2 regions of the Xenorhabdus sp. SGI 60 genome follow, and region 2 is predicted to be linked to the other one. Evidence: predicted binding sites of a transcription regulator. Region 2 holds the regulator's gene; the other holds the start of a gene.
What was found. The regulator PhoB, encoded in region 2, activates phosphate uptake and scavenging genes when phosphate is short. The targets are predictions, from matches to a motif close to CTGTCATAAAACTGNCNNAT.
Positions count from the first base shown of each region.

Region 1: rpoH (RNA polymerase sigma factor RpoH) is a predicted target of PhoB. The motif match lies at 5,823-5,842, and genes of this name have one in related genera.

Region 1 is NZ_CP196860.1:396,297-403,907, reverse strand. It holds gene ACSJJG_RS01850 (helix-turn-helix domain-containing protein) at 1,715-2,017, shown strand; gene ACSJJG_RS01845 (MFS transporter) at 2,437-3,627, shown strand; gene ACSJJG_RS01840 (glycerate kinase) at 3,645-4,778, opposite strand; gene rpoH (RNA polymerase sigma factor RpoH) at 4,884-5,741, opposite strand; gene ftsX (permease-like cell division protein FtsX) at 5,950-6,924, opposite strand; gene ftsE (cell division ATP-binding protein FtsE) at 6,917-7,582, opposite strand; gene ftsY (signal recognition particle-docking protein FtsY) at 7,589-7,611, opposite strand, start outside.
Region 2 is NZ_CP196860.1:3,453,333-3,460,943, forward strand. It holds gene ACSJJG_RS16405 (peroxiredoxin C) at 1-212, shown strand, start outside; gene ggt (gamma-glutamyltransferase) at 398-2,158, shown strand; gene brnQ (branched-chain amino acid transport system II carrier protein) at 2,259-3,599, opposite strand; gene phoR (phosphate regulon sensor histidine kinase PhoR) at 3,955-5,280, opposite strand; gene phoB (phosphate regulon transcriptional regulator PhoB) at 5,300-5,989, opposite strand; gene sbcD (exonuclease subunit SbcD) at 6,259-7,476, shown strand; gene ACSJJG_RS16435 (AAA family ATPase) at 7,494-7,611, shown strand, end outside.

The DNA.
Region 1 (7,611 bases), 3.1 Mb from region 2:
TAAACTAAATTAACTACATATTATTTTATAATAATAAAATTACACAACTGATGTAAATGTAAAGGCCAATTATATTTAATACCGAAATAAAATAATTTCAAATAAATACTAATTTTCGTATAAGTACTCAGTGGAATAATCGATAAATTTGAAGTTATTTAGTGTAAACGCGAACTTTTTAGTTTAATGTCAAAGTTCAGGAGGAATGCAGGATAAATTAACCAGAGCAATAGTATACGGCAGTGGAAGAGCGCAAGGTTGTTGAGAAAGTAATTTCCTTATTAAAATATACCTTTTGTTAAACCAACATATTTCAATTCTTTTTTTATTTTGCCAATTTTTTCATTTTAATTTTTTTAATATTTTTTATCTGATTGTAGAATCCACATCTATACCCACAGTCCCGATGAAAACTATTTCGAACATTATTTAACGCTGAATCAGGTCAATTTGACCTGTGGCTGTAGTTGCGATCTCAACATCCTTCCTTTGAGTTTCCCGGAGTGCTACCATTATCGGCTGCGATGTTTCCAACCACAATGGTATTTCTGGGAACCTTGTACAACAGCTGTTTTTTTTAATTTTAATGCGATATCCCGAAAAAACACTTCAATACGGTTATTTTCCATAGATAAACCATCAAAGAAAAACAGAATACAGTTTGATAGAACAACCATCTACCAAGAAAAATACGCATTTCTTTGTTTTTATTATAAAAATAAAAATATTATTCAATAATCCGTATGGAATACTCTTGCCGTTTTCAAAAAAATCAAAAGTGCGAGTAAACCTCATTTTTAGGCGAATTAAAAGTCTATTTAGTGGAAAAGGTAATGGTAAATAATATTTTTAATGGAAATAGGGTAAATCAGCCGAAATAATCTACCAAAACATCAAAATACCTTTACATAAGTGAAATAAATAAAATTATATTAAAAAACAAAACAATTTATACCAAACTGTCTTATTTAGATTTATAATCCATACATCTTTTACTAAATAGAATTAAATTTTGGATATGTAATGCTTTTAAAACATTAATTCTGGATGTTCTGGCAATACTTGACTGGCATCAAGTGATATTTTTTCACCATTAATATTATGATGATGCAACAAAATATGTGAATAACAAAAAAAAATCATATATTATAATTGGTTAAATGGAATGATTTGTAGTATGTAATGAAATTTGACTTAGGTTAAATTATGTAGGATTATGTTTACAGTTTGGTATATTTTGTCCAGTTTATAACCTAAAGAAAATCATCAGCAAGAATGATATATGTCAACAAATATGAGGTTAGACAAAAATTTACCTACTTTTGCATGTTTGCCTTAATTAATTAACTAAAAACCATTAAAAATCAATTAAATAAATTTATTAAAATAGACAAAATACCATAAAATAAAAACCAGAAAAATATTGGTTATCTTTCATGCAAGGAGAATAGAAACGCTGTCTAAGCCGCATCGGTAACTCAACCGAAAAAATATGCAGAGGTAGCCATAAGGCAAGGATGACAAAAAAAGACGCATGTTAGAAAACAAAAACGGCGAATCAGGTGGTATCAATAGGCATACCGTGAACGATAGTAAATCCGTCAAGGCAGGTTCTATTATACGAGCAACCAACGGAGCAAAAATCGAACTCATTTTAAGCTTCGGCAATTCTCCTTGATGACGCCATAACTTACTAATGAAAAAAGGATGAGATATGGAAGATGCAAACCTATTAGTCGGAAAACGTATTCAGACCAAAAGGAAAGAGTTGGGTATCACTGCTACAGCATTAGCAAAGAGACTTGGCCTCAGTCAACAGCAACTTTCACGTTACGAAACGGGTGTGAATCGGATCAACATCTCCCATCTCGTTAATATTGCCGGTATATTTAATACGCCAATTCAATGGTTTTTCGAAGATTGCAAACCAGTCAAGAAAGGGGACTGTATTGTTAATAAAATTACGGATCAATATATCCCCATTGCCGAGACAATTATAGGCAAGAATGGTTGGTAAATGGGGCAAGATAAATTCGTCAGAAGCCTGTTATGTTGCTGATTTCAATGATCCCATTCAGACTTCTGATTCTTGTCATGCCACTATTTCATGCCACTATATATTGCGGCATTTTATTATCGAGAGTGACCCGCTATATCCGAGATATCGGCAATAAATCGCCTAATGATCATCAATTCTTCCGGCGAATAGTTTCCCAATTTGTAACCTTCTTGCTTCTATTTGCCAATGCAGTTTTTCAACAATAGAGCGCTGAAGAAGTTTTGCACAGATCTTTGAGATAGCCCCCTTGGTCATTCCCAGCACTTGGCTGATACTTATGATATTTAATCATACCGATTCGCCTATACGCTGGTTTACAAAATCTCCCCATTTATTAATCTTCATATTGTTTCCCTAGAAACAAAACGGAGAAAAAAATGAATAGATGTCACTCAATTCGTCATGTAAACGTGATCTTTTACCTAGTATGCTTCAGTGCCCTATTAGGATCTCTTGCACAAAATATCTATGTTCCCGTTATTCCTATCATACAGGAGCTATTCAATGCGCCCCTACCTTTAGTAAACCTGACTGTATCAGCATTCACATTTGTTTTAGCTATTATGCAAATCGTGTATGGTCCATTAGCGGACAGTAAAGGTCGTAAAGTCATTTTACTTCCTGCTCTGACTATTTCCGTCATTGGATCTGTTGGTTGCGCGATGGCTTCCGATATTTATTGGCTGATTGCCTTTCGAATAGTTCAAGCTATTGGGATTGCAGCTATTCCTGTTATTGCCGCGGCAATTATTGGCGATCTGTATGAAGAGCAACATCGAGCCAAAGCTATCAGTACTTATCAGATGGTGTTAACGCTGACTCCTGCTTTGGGACCATTGCTCGGCGGTTATTTAGCTGAATTAAACGGATATGTTGCGATTTTCCAATTTATTGCTGTTATCGGTGGGCTAATACTTATCAGCAATTTGCTTTGGTTGCCAGAAAATAAGCCCAAACAGTCAGCAAGTGCCAAAAAGGTATTCGTACAGTTCGGTCAGATTTTGTCAGATCGCATCGCACAATCTGTTTTCTGTATTGGCTTTATGCTGTCCTATTGTTATTTCTGCTTTTTGACTTTTTTACCCATCATCTTGAATAATGAATATGGTTTCAGCCCTGCCGATATTGGTTGGATGTACATTCCCATATCATTGGCAATGATTGTTGGCAGCTATAGCTATCGTTTACTCCATCATCGGTTATCTAAGATAAATGGCTTGATTGTCAGCAGCTTGCTAAATCTGGCTGTAATTCTGTTGTTTTCCATCACATATCGATTCGGCATTCCCACGTTAATCATTGTCACAACTTTATACGGTTTCACTCTGGGGATATCGACACCTACACATGCCGCTTTATTGTTAACAACATTTGTGGAAGAACGGGCAACTGTGATTGGGCTTTATAATTTTATTCGATATATGGGAATGGCTGTTGGCCCAATGGTTGGCAGTTTCTTGTTATTCAATAACCACTATGAATGGGTATTTTTAATGGGAGCGTTGTTATTTGCTGTATCTATCGGTTTTACTGCCATCATGACTCAACGGCACAGTAAACGGCGATAGTGCTCATCAAGTAGCATTTAATGGGAAATAGCCCAAATTGCTGCAATATTCCGTGCCGTTACCTGCAAATTATCGGCACCATTAGCAAGGGCATCAGCAAGGGAACAAGCCTCTGGTATGATGGAAAAGACCGCATCCAGCCCATGTTGATGCACAACATGATAATCTCGGCTCATTCCCCCAACCAACGCAATGGCGGGAATGCCAAATTTTTTCGCCACACAGGCAACACCAATGGGGGTTTTACCGTATAGGGTCTGGCTATCCAGACGACCTTCCCCCGTAATGACCAGATCTGCCCCCTGAATCACGTCTTCCAGTTGCAAGGTTTCGATAACAATCTCAATACCTGGCTGTAATCTTGCTCCCAGACATCCCAACAAGGAAGCCCCCATTCCTCCAGCCGCGCCAGCACCAGCAGCATCAATCACACGTTTTCCCGTTAGGGATTCTATTTTCATGCCATAATGACGCAATGCAGAGTCTAACGATTTCACCATCTCCGTTGTTGCGCCTTTTTGTGGACCAAACACCGCTGATGCTCCCTGTTCACCACACAACGGATTATTCACATCACAAGCCACGGTAAGTTCAATTTGCCTGAGACGTGGGTCAAGGTTCGTTAAATCAATACGTTCCAGCCGGATTAATGCCGCACCGCCGAATGGCAGAATACGACTGTCACCATCCAATAAATTCGCACCAAGTGCCTGCATCATACCTGCACCACCATCGTTGGTTGCACTACCTCCAATGCCTAAAATCAGTTTGTGTATCCCCTGTTCCAATGCAGCCAGAATCAGTTCTCCCGTGCCATAACTCGTCGTGATCAGAGGGTTACGCTGTTCCATCGGCACCAAATGCAAACCAGAAGCGGCAGCCATTTCAATCACCGCGGTTTTTCCATCGCCAAGCAGACCCAAAAATGCTTCAACAGGCTGTCCCAAAGGATCAGTAACAGTACACACGATACGTTTTCCTCCAGTTGCAGTCACCAGTGATTCTACTGTCCCTTCGCCGCCATCCGCCATAGGTAGCTTGATATAGTCTGCCTGTGGATAAATCTCCTTAAATCCCCGCTCTATTGCCTGTGCCACCTGCAAGGCACTCAAGCTTTCCTTAAATGAATCAGGGGCAATCACAATTTTCATCATGGAATTTCCTCGGTTCTTTGGTGCTGTTTGTTTTACACGCATAAAAAAAGCGATAAACAAATTATCGCTTTTTAATCCAAAAAGTTTTGCTCAGTTAAGAAATTACGCTTCAATAGCCAGTCGCAATTTCTTCATGGCATTTTTTTCTAGCTGCCGAACTCGTTCAGCAGATACGCCATATTTATCTGCCAATTCTTGCAAGGTGGTTTTATTGTCATCATCCAACCAACGAGAACGAATGATGTCCTGGCTACGTTCGTCCAGCCCTTCCATCGCCACAGAAAGTTTATCCGCAGCGTGAGTTTCCCAGTTATCTTCTTCAATGCCATCGGCAAAGTCAGACGCCTTATCTTGCAAATACAGCACCGGAGCCACTGGATGGCTATCATGATTGTCATCATCAGAAGACATATCAAATGCCATATCCTGCGCTGACATACGGGATTCCATCTCTCGGACATCTTTGCTGGTCACGCCCAATTCTTTGGCAACCAGTTCAATTTCATCCTGATTGAACCACCCCAGACGTTGTTTAGCCTTGCGCAAATTAAAGAACAGCTTACGTTGAGCTTTTGTCGTTGCGACTTTCACAATACGCCAATTACGCAATACATATTCATGGATTTCTGCCTTAATCCAGTGAACAGCAAAAGAAACCAGACGAACGCCCACTTCTGGATTAAATCGACGAACCGCTTTCATCAGGCCAATATTACCTTCCTGAATTAAATCCGCTTGCGGCAGACCATAACCGGCATAACTGCGGGCAATATGAACAACGAAGCGCAAGTGAGAAAGGATCAGCTTTTTCGCTGCATTCAGATCTCCCTGGTAATGCAGCCTTTCTGCCAGTTCCTTCTCTTCCTCAGCAGAAAGCATAGGGTAAGCATTGGAAGCACGGATGTACCCTTCCAAACTACCTTGTGGAACTAATGCCAGAGTTTGCATTTCTTTTGTCATTCAAATTCTCTCAAAATTAGATCCAAATTGATGGCTTTCAAGTTTGCCTGAGTTCACCAGTAAGGTTTATTCAAGCCAAAGATGCGTCTATTTTACCACCGTAGAGATCATATTCAAATCGTCTTAGTTGTGTGAGTATCAATACAAAATCATAACTGTGACTTTGACAACAATTAAGCCCAACAGTTCAGCAAGCCCTGCAATGCCTTTATTCTGGCCTAAAACGACGTAAATGCTGAATTGTCGCAAACCATGCAGCAATCCAACCAATCATACCCGAAATAAGCACTAATAAGAGTGATTCATCCCACTCCAAACCATGCAGTATAAAGCTTGTACCGAAAACACTCGCTACTTCTGTGACCACATTAGAAAGTTTCCACACCAGCAGGGAAGAGAGAATCAAGGAGAATATTGCCCCCAAAATCCCCAATAAGGCTCCACCGTTGAGGAAAGGACGCAAAATAAAACCATCCGTTGCCCCAATCAGCTTCATGACATTAATCGTCTCACGACGGCTAAAGATACTCAGTCGGACACTGTTACCAATGACCAAGAGCAGCGCAACCACCATTAAGATACCTATCACGGCAGCAATTCTGCCAACAAGGTCAGCCAACGCAGTCAAGCGGGCAAACCAGCTATCATCCATTCTGACTTCTTCAATGCCTTTAATCTGGGCAACTTGATCGCGTAATGTTGTTAGCGCCTGAGTGTCCTGGAAATTCAATTTAGGAGAGACGATGGCAACTGCCGGCAACGGGTTTTCTTCCAGCAAATCTAGTGCGCTGGCAAAACCTGACCAAGCACGGAATTCGTTTACGGCTTCGTCACGGGAAAGATAATTGACCGATTTCACGCCATCCATACCTTTCAACTGCTCAATAACCTGTTTGACGCTATTATCATTCAGTGACTTATCCAGATAGACCGTGAGTTGTGGGATAGGATACCACTGCATCACTGCTTGATTGACGTTTTTCCAAACGATATAAAACACGCTCGGCAAAGTCAGAGAAATTGCGATTACCATAATGGTCAACAAAGTTGCCAGTGGTTGGCGAAACATATCCGACAACGTACTTTTCCACGCATAACGCCACTGTACACGCCATCCCCCTTTTAATGATTTTGATTTTGGGGACTGTGTTTTTTTCGCTGAATGACGGACATGCCTAACCATGATGTCCTCCTTGCATACGTCCCTGATTCAGGGTCAAGATACGATATTTTCTGCGTTCAATGAGGGCCGTATCATGGGTAGCCATCAGAACCGTCACACCAACCCGGTTAAATTCTTCAAACAGACGCATGATCCCCTCTGATAATGCCCCATCCAAATTTCCCGTCGGCTCATCTGCCAGCAATACTGTTGGCTTATTCACCACTGCGCGGGCGATCCCAACACGCTGTTGTTCTCCACCGGAAAGTTGAATGGGGAAATTTTTCGCTTTGTCCAGTAAGCCGACCTTATCCAACGCCGCAGATACCCGTCGACGAATGTCTTCAGCGCTTGCCCCTGAAATGATCAACGGCATAGAGACGTTTTCGTATACGGTGCGATCCAACAGCAGGTGATGATCCTGAAAAATCATGCCGATCTGACGGCGGAGAAAAGGCGTCTCTCTGGATTTTAGTCGGCTAATGTCATGACCAGAAAACCAAATATGGCCTGCACTAGGGCGTTCAATGCCACAGATAAGTTTCAAAAGTGTACTTTTACCGGCCCCTGAGTGACCGGTTAAAAATGCCATTTCTCCTGGAAGTAGATGAAAATCCACCCCTTGCAGCGCCTGCCGCCCTCCCAGATAGGCTTTACTGACCTGTTCAAAGCGAATCATTGATAGTTAATCCTCTCGGGCAAAAAGAG
Region 2 (7,611 bases):
TTGACAAAAATGGTGTTGTTCGCCATCAGGTGGTTAATGATCTGCCACTGGGCCGTAACATTGATGAAATGCTGCGTATGGTTGACGCTCTGCAATTCCATGAAGAACACGGCGAAGTTTGTCCGGCACAATGGGAGAAAGGCCAGGAAGGTATGGGCGCTTCACCTGAAGGCGTAGCAAAATACCTGACCAAAAACGCTGATAAGCTGTAATCCCATTAGGATTCAATCAGTTCATAACATTATGTTATGAAACATTCCAAACCAGCCGCCCAACCGGCTGGTTTTTTACTTTTAAAAATCCTGAGCATTAGATAAGGTGAACCACTCATTCGCAACAAAAACACCACAAACACCTAAACTAATTAACAGTTGACCTATTCTCAGGAGAACAACACATGTTCAAGGCATGGAAAATAACACTTGTCGCTATATCCCTACTTATTTCCACCCCACTTTATGCAGCCACTGAGCTGGCTGTTGAAGCTAAACAAGGTATGGTTGTCAGCTCACAACGCCTTGCTTCACAAGCTGGCATCGATATTCTAAAAATGGGCGGGAACGCCATTGATGCGGCGGTTGCCGTTGGATATGCCCAGGCAGTGGTTAATCCCTGCTGTGGCAATATTGGTGGTGGTGGCTTTATGACCATCCATCTTGCCAATGGAAAAGATACTTTCATTAATTTCCGTGAAACAGCCCCTGCCGCAGCCAGCGCTGATATGTATCAGGATAAAAATGGAAACGTTATCAAAGGTGCCAGCCTGTACGGTTATAAAGCAATTGCTGTACCGGGTACAGTGATGGGATTTGAAGAAGCATTGAAAAAGTACGGCACATTAACTCGCGAACAAGTCATGGCTCCGGCCATCAAACTGGCACGCGAAGGCTATATACTGACCCGTGGCGATACCGATATTCTGGACACCACAGTTAAGCGTTTCGCTCAAGATCCAGAAGCTGCCCGTATTTTCCTGCGCAAGGATGGCACACCATTCGAACCCGGGGACAGACTTATTCAAACCGATTTAGCCAACACGCTGGAAATGGTTGCCAAACATGGACCTGATGCTTTTTATCACGGCAAAATTCCCCAATTAGTTGCAGAAGCATCAAAAAAATCAGGCGGAATTATTACCGCAGCGGATTTCGCCAATTATCACATCACAGAAACCGCTCCTGTCACCTGTAGTTACCGAGGCTATAAATTCATCTCTTCTCCGCCGCCCAGCTCTGGTGGTGTTACGTTATGTGAGATATTAAACGTCATTGAAGGCTACGATCTTAAATCCATGGGATTCAACTCTGCTGCTTATATTCACACATTGACAGAAGCCATGCGCCACGCCTATATGGATAGAAATACCTATCTGGGCGATCCAGTTTTTATCAATAATCCGCTTGATCGACTGTTGAGTAAAAGCTACGCCGAATCAATCAGAAAAGAGATTCAACCCAATAAAGCCACCCCATCAGTGAATATTCAGCCAGGCATTGGTCCTCATGAAAAACCAGAGACTACCCACTATTCCGTGGTAGATAAAGAAGGGAACGCAGTATCAACAACTTACACCATCAACGGACGTTTTGGTGCTGTCGTGATTGCCCCAGGAACTGGTTTCTTCCTCAACGATGAAATGGACGACTTCACCACTAAAGTCGGTGAGAAGAACCTGTATGGGCTAGTACAAGGTGCAACCAACTCAATCGCCCCGGGTAAGCGCCCACTATCATCAATGAGTCCAACACTCGTGACCAAGGGTAATAAAATCTTTCTGGTCTTAGGTTCTCCGGGAGGCTCACGCATTATCTCCATCACACTACAAACTGCCCTGAATATCATCGAATTCAACATGCCGCCACAAGAAGCCGTCAATAGCCCACGGATCCACCATCAATGGCTACCTGACGAAGTCTATTATGAACAACGTGGCCTGTCGAAAGACACACTGAATTTACTGGAAAAAATGGGTTACAAAATGGTGGAACAGACACCTTGGGGAGCAGCAGAATTAATCATGATTGGATTGCCAGGTGCCGCTGGGGTGACTCCACAATCGTCAGGCAATGATTCAGTCGTATCAGGTATTGTCCGTGAAGGCTATATCTACGGTGCTAACGATGCACGGCGACCTGCCGGTGCCGCCATTGGTTATTAATCCAGCACAAATCAGCAAAAAAGGTGGGCTGCTTTCAACAGCTCACCTTTATCATCTTATAACATCACTTATCCATGTTTATCATGAATAGACTTCATTCCTACTTCTCTTCAGGCTGCACTTCATACTTTGGGAGCTTTACGCCTCCTACGATGCGGTCATAAATAGCGCACACAACAATCGTCAGTAAAGTAGGCAGTAACCAAGCCAAACCTTGATCCGCTAATAGCAGATGCTTCGCCCACTCAGGCAGTAAATGGGTGAGGTACCCAGAAACTTTTATGACATCCAAAACCCCAAACAGCAAACTGACAGACATGGCAGGAGCCAAAATACGGGTGCAGTTATTCCACCAACGGATTGTAAAGCTCAGTAATATCAGCACGATACAGGGAGGATAAATGGCCGTCAGTACGGGAAGTGAGAACTTAATCAAGTGGCTTAAGCCCATGTTAGAAACCAACATGGAGAATGTGCCTAAAATCAGTACCAGAGTACGATAGGATAATGGCAAATAGCGGCTGAAAAATTCAGAACAAGCACACGTCAAGCCAACAGCAGTTACCATACAAGCAACGAAAATCAGTACCGCGAGGAAGAAACTGCCGTAGTTACCAAAAATGCTTTGGACATAGGCGTGCAAAATCGCAGCCCCATTATCCGCGGTAGGCACTAATGTGCCACTGCCTTCCCCAAGTTTGAACAAAGAGAGGTATACCAGCGTCAAGCCAAGACCGGCAATCACGCCAGCCCACATAGCATAGCGCGTCAACAGGGAAGAAGCCGCAATTCCTCTGGAACGAACTGCGTTAACAATAACAATACCGAATACCATTGCAGCCAGTGTGTCCATGGTCAAATAGCCATTGACAAAGCCATTTGAGAACGGAATTTCCCGATAAGTTTCAATAGCAGGAACAGGGCCACCTGCCGGCCACAACACAGCCGCAATTCCTAAAATGGCTAACGCTACGATTTTGATTGGAGCCAATATATGGCCAACACTATCCAGTAGTTTGCCCGGATACAATGAAATCAGTACCACGAGTGCAAAATAGATCACACTATAAATAAATAGGGGAAGATCACCTGTTCCGGTAAGTGGTGCAATACCCACTTCAAAAGAAACCGTTGCAGTCCTGGGGGTTGCAAACAAGGGGCCGACAGCTAAATAGCAGACAGTTGCCAGAATCAGACCTGCCGTTTTTCCAATCGGTGCACTGAGTGCTTCAATGCCCCCCCCCACTTTTGCCAACGCAATGACAGTAATGACTGGCAAGCCAACAGCGGTTAGCAAAAAGCCTGCGGCTGAGATCCAAACGTTCTCTCCTGCCTGCAAGCCAACCATAGGCGGAAAAATAATATTTCCCGCACCAACAAACAAGGCAAAGGTCATAAAACCTAATGCCCAAATATCCTTAGATGATAAACGGTATGCCATAATGATTGCTAATGTATTATTGCCAAAAGAAATGCATCTGCGACAGTAACTATCGCAAGTACTTGAATTTTCACTGGCGAGACCGAATTCTGATTTAACAGTCAGTGATCAACATAATATTCACTGATAATCGCAAGATACAGAATGATAGTAGTAATAACAGCTAGAATCGCCAACAACTGCCCCCAAGTAAAACTTTTATAGCGCTAAAAGGCAAGCAGTAAACCAAAAACCAGAATAATGTACTGAACTGGTTTTTAAAATCAGTTATTATTGTTATCTATCATTGAATACACACTATATGATTTGTTCATTTTCCGCTCGCGCGCATTTTTTGTTCATGCTAACTCATAAATCATTTTGTCATAAAACGGTTTTTGGCAGAGGCAATAAGCCGAGATGCCAATAAAAAGCTAAAAACGGAGCCTTTCCCTAAAGTACTCGCAATATCAAGATGGGTATTGTAGTGATGCAAAGCATGTTTCACTATCGACAAACCTAACCCATTCCCCCCAGTTTGACGTGAGCGGGCCAGATCGACGCGATAAAAACGTTCTGTCAGACGTGGTAAATGTTCCGCGCTAATTCCACCGCCATTGTCTTTCACTTTGAACTGTGCGCCTTGGGAAACATCTCGCCAGCTCACCTCAATCCTTGTGCCCGGAGGGGTATGTCTAATGGCGTTATAAACAAGGTTGGACATTGCACTGCGCAGCTGCTCTTCATTACCAAACACTTTCAGCTTTTCATCAATATCAAACACAATATCGTACTGCTCATTTCCCAAAACCAATACTTCCCGTTGCAATACTTCCCGTTGCAATACTTTCAATATGTTGGGAACATCCACAACTTCATTCACGTTCACTTGTGGCCCCCCTTCAATTTTGGAAAGATGCAGCAGTTGTTGCACCAAACCATCCATTCTTCGTATTTGTTCCCGCATCGTACCGATGACTTTCTGGTTTACGTTATTGTCGAACGCCTGATCCTCCATCATTTCCAGATAACCTTGCAGTACAGTGAGGGGGGTTTTGAGTTCATGACTTACATTGGTAAAAAAATCCCGTCTGGCATTTTCCAACTGTCGTTTTTGGGTGATGTCGCGCGCGACCATCAATAATTGCTTCTCAGAATAAGGCATAATGCGGAACTCTATCATATTGCCATTATTCAATTCGATGGACAGAGGGTGGGAAAAATCATTCTCGGTAATATAACGGCTAAAATCAGGATAGCGAAGCAGGTTGAAAATATGCTGACCATTATCCTCAGGCCAGCGGAACCCAAGTAAATGCTGTGCCAAACGATTACACCAAAAAATATTGCCCTCCGTGGTCATTATCACAATGGCATCCGGCAATGATTCAGCACCACTGCGAAAGCGTTTGATGAGTAACGCGAGTTCACGACGTCGTTTGCGATTGCGTTGCTGCAACTGATAAATACCATAAAAGATAGGTTCCCAGCCGCCACGACCGGCGGGCGGTAACATATTGCGATCCAGCCATAACCAATCGGATAATTTCAGCAAATTATAGCCATGCCATATCAGGGCCAAAAATAGCGCAATAACCAGCAACCATGCTAACTGACCGATAAAAAGAGACAAAATGACAGCGGGCAAGCAAAAAAGCACAAGCCCCCATACCAACTTTTTCCAAGATAAACGCTCAAGCACGTGACCTTACTCCAAACAATCAATAGCGGGTAGAAAAGCGATAACCCGTACCACGCACTGTTTGTACCATCTTAGCGTGATCCCCTATCTCCAACGCCCTACGCAAGCGTCGAATATGTACATCAACCGTACGATCTTCCACATAAACATTTGTTCCCCACACATAGTTGAGTAACTGTTCACGACTATAAACACGCTCAGGATGAGTCATAAAAAAGTGGAGAAGTTTGAATTCAGTTGGCCCCATTTCCACATCTTGTCCATGACTGGAAACGCGGTGGGATGATGGGTCTAGCACCAATCCATCCATATCAATAATCTCTTCCGACTCTATAGGTGAAAGGCGGCGCAAAACAGCCTTAACCCGGGCAATCAATTCCTTCGGTGAAAAAGGCTTCGTTATATAGTCATCCGCACCGACATCTAAACCACGCACTCGATCTTCTTCTTCCACCCGAGCCGTAACCATAATGACAGGGATCGCCTTAACGTTATTATCCCGCTTCATTTGCCGGATAAGTTGTATCCCAGAGCCTCCTGGCAGCATCCAGTCCAATAATACCAAATCAGGATAAGGTTCAGACAAACGTCTTATTGCCGTATCGTAATCTTCCGCTTCAATGGTCTGATAACCGTTTTGTTCCAGTGCAAAACAGACCATTTCACGAATCGGCACTTCATCTTCAACTACCAAAATGCGTTTAACCATGGTTAATTCCGTTAATGTCATTAAGGCTAGTGACTTTCGCTGCAAATATTATGAGTCAATTTTATGACACTTTTATGAAACCTCTTACTCCTCAATTAGCAAGAGACAAACTGGCTCCCAAAGAAAATTTTGCAACTTTGTCATATTTCATTGTGGATGCGAAGTAGCTCGAAAATTCAGTAAAGAATGTCGAATTGCACAGGACATCCCTCAAACTGCCATTATAATTAACCCCTGCAACAAGCAAGGAAGTAACGGGCGGGAAAATCATGCGAATTATTCACACATCTGACTGGCATCTTGGCCAATATTTCTTTACTAAAAGCCGCGCTGCTGAACATAAGCATTTTTTGCAGTGGCTGATTGAAAAAATAGTGCAATATCAAGTTGATGCACTAATTATTGCCGGCGATATTTTTGATACCGGTTCGCCACCCAGCTACGCACGTGAACTTTATAACAAATTCATTGTGGCATTACAGCCTACAGGCTGCCAGCTTGTCATTCTTGGTGGAAACCACGATTCTGTTGCCACACTTAACGAATCAAAATCCCTTCTCTCTTACCTGAATACCATTGTGATTGCCAATGCTGAAACTGAAGATATCACACAGCAGATAAAGCTTCTGAATAACAGAGATGGCAATGCAGGGGCAATTCTCTGTGCCATTCCCTATCTGCGGCCACGGGATATCATGACCAGTCAGGCGGGGCAATCTGGCGTACAAAAACAGCAGGCACTACAGGATGCCATCTCCGGGCATTATCACAAGCTCTACCAACAAGCCTGTGCATTACGAGAACAGCTCAGCCAGCCATTACCGATTATCGCCACTGGTCACCTCACTACGGTGGGCGCTTCCACTACGGATTCCGTTCGCGATATTTACATCGGCACATTAGAGGCCTTCCCCGCACAGTCATTTCCTCCTGCTGACTATATTGCACTAGGGCATATCCATCGCCCGCAAGTCATCGGTAAATCAACGCATATCCGCTACAGCGGTTCTCCTATTCCACTCAGTTTTGATGAAGTGGGGCAGGAAAAAAGTGTCTGCTTAGTGGACTTTAAATCAGGCAAACTCGATAACATCACACTGTTACCAATCCCACATTATCAGCCTATGCAGCTTATTCGTGGTAATTTGAAACAAATCGAAGAGCAATTACACGTTTTCAAGGAACATCAGGGAGAGCGCCCGGTTTGGCTGGATATTGAAGTCGCAACCCAGGATTATCTGCACGACATCCAAAAACGCATTCAGGCTCTCAGTGAAGGGTTGCCTGTTGAGATCATCCTGCTACGCCGCAGCAAAAGCGCTCGCCAACGGTCACTGTCAGAACAAAATAAAGAAACGCTTACCGAGCTAAGTGTAAATGAAGTCTTTGAGCGGCGTTTGGCGCTGGCAGAAATCGATGATCTTGCCCAAAAACAACGCCTGACCACTCTATTTAAACAGACGCTGGATGATATTTCTCAGCAATAACCTGAAGAGAACATGCCATGAAAATTCTTAGCTTACGGCTGAAAAATATCAATTCCCTGCAAGGTGAATGGAAAATTGACTTTACGGCAGAACCCTTTGCCAGCAATGGATTGTTTGCCATTATCGGCCCTACAG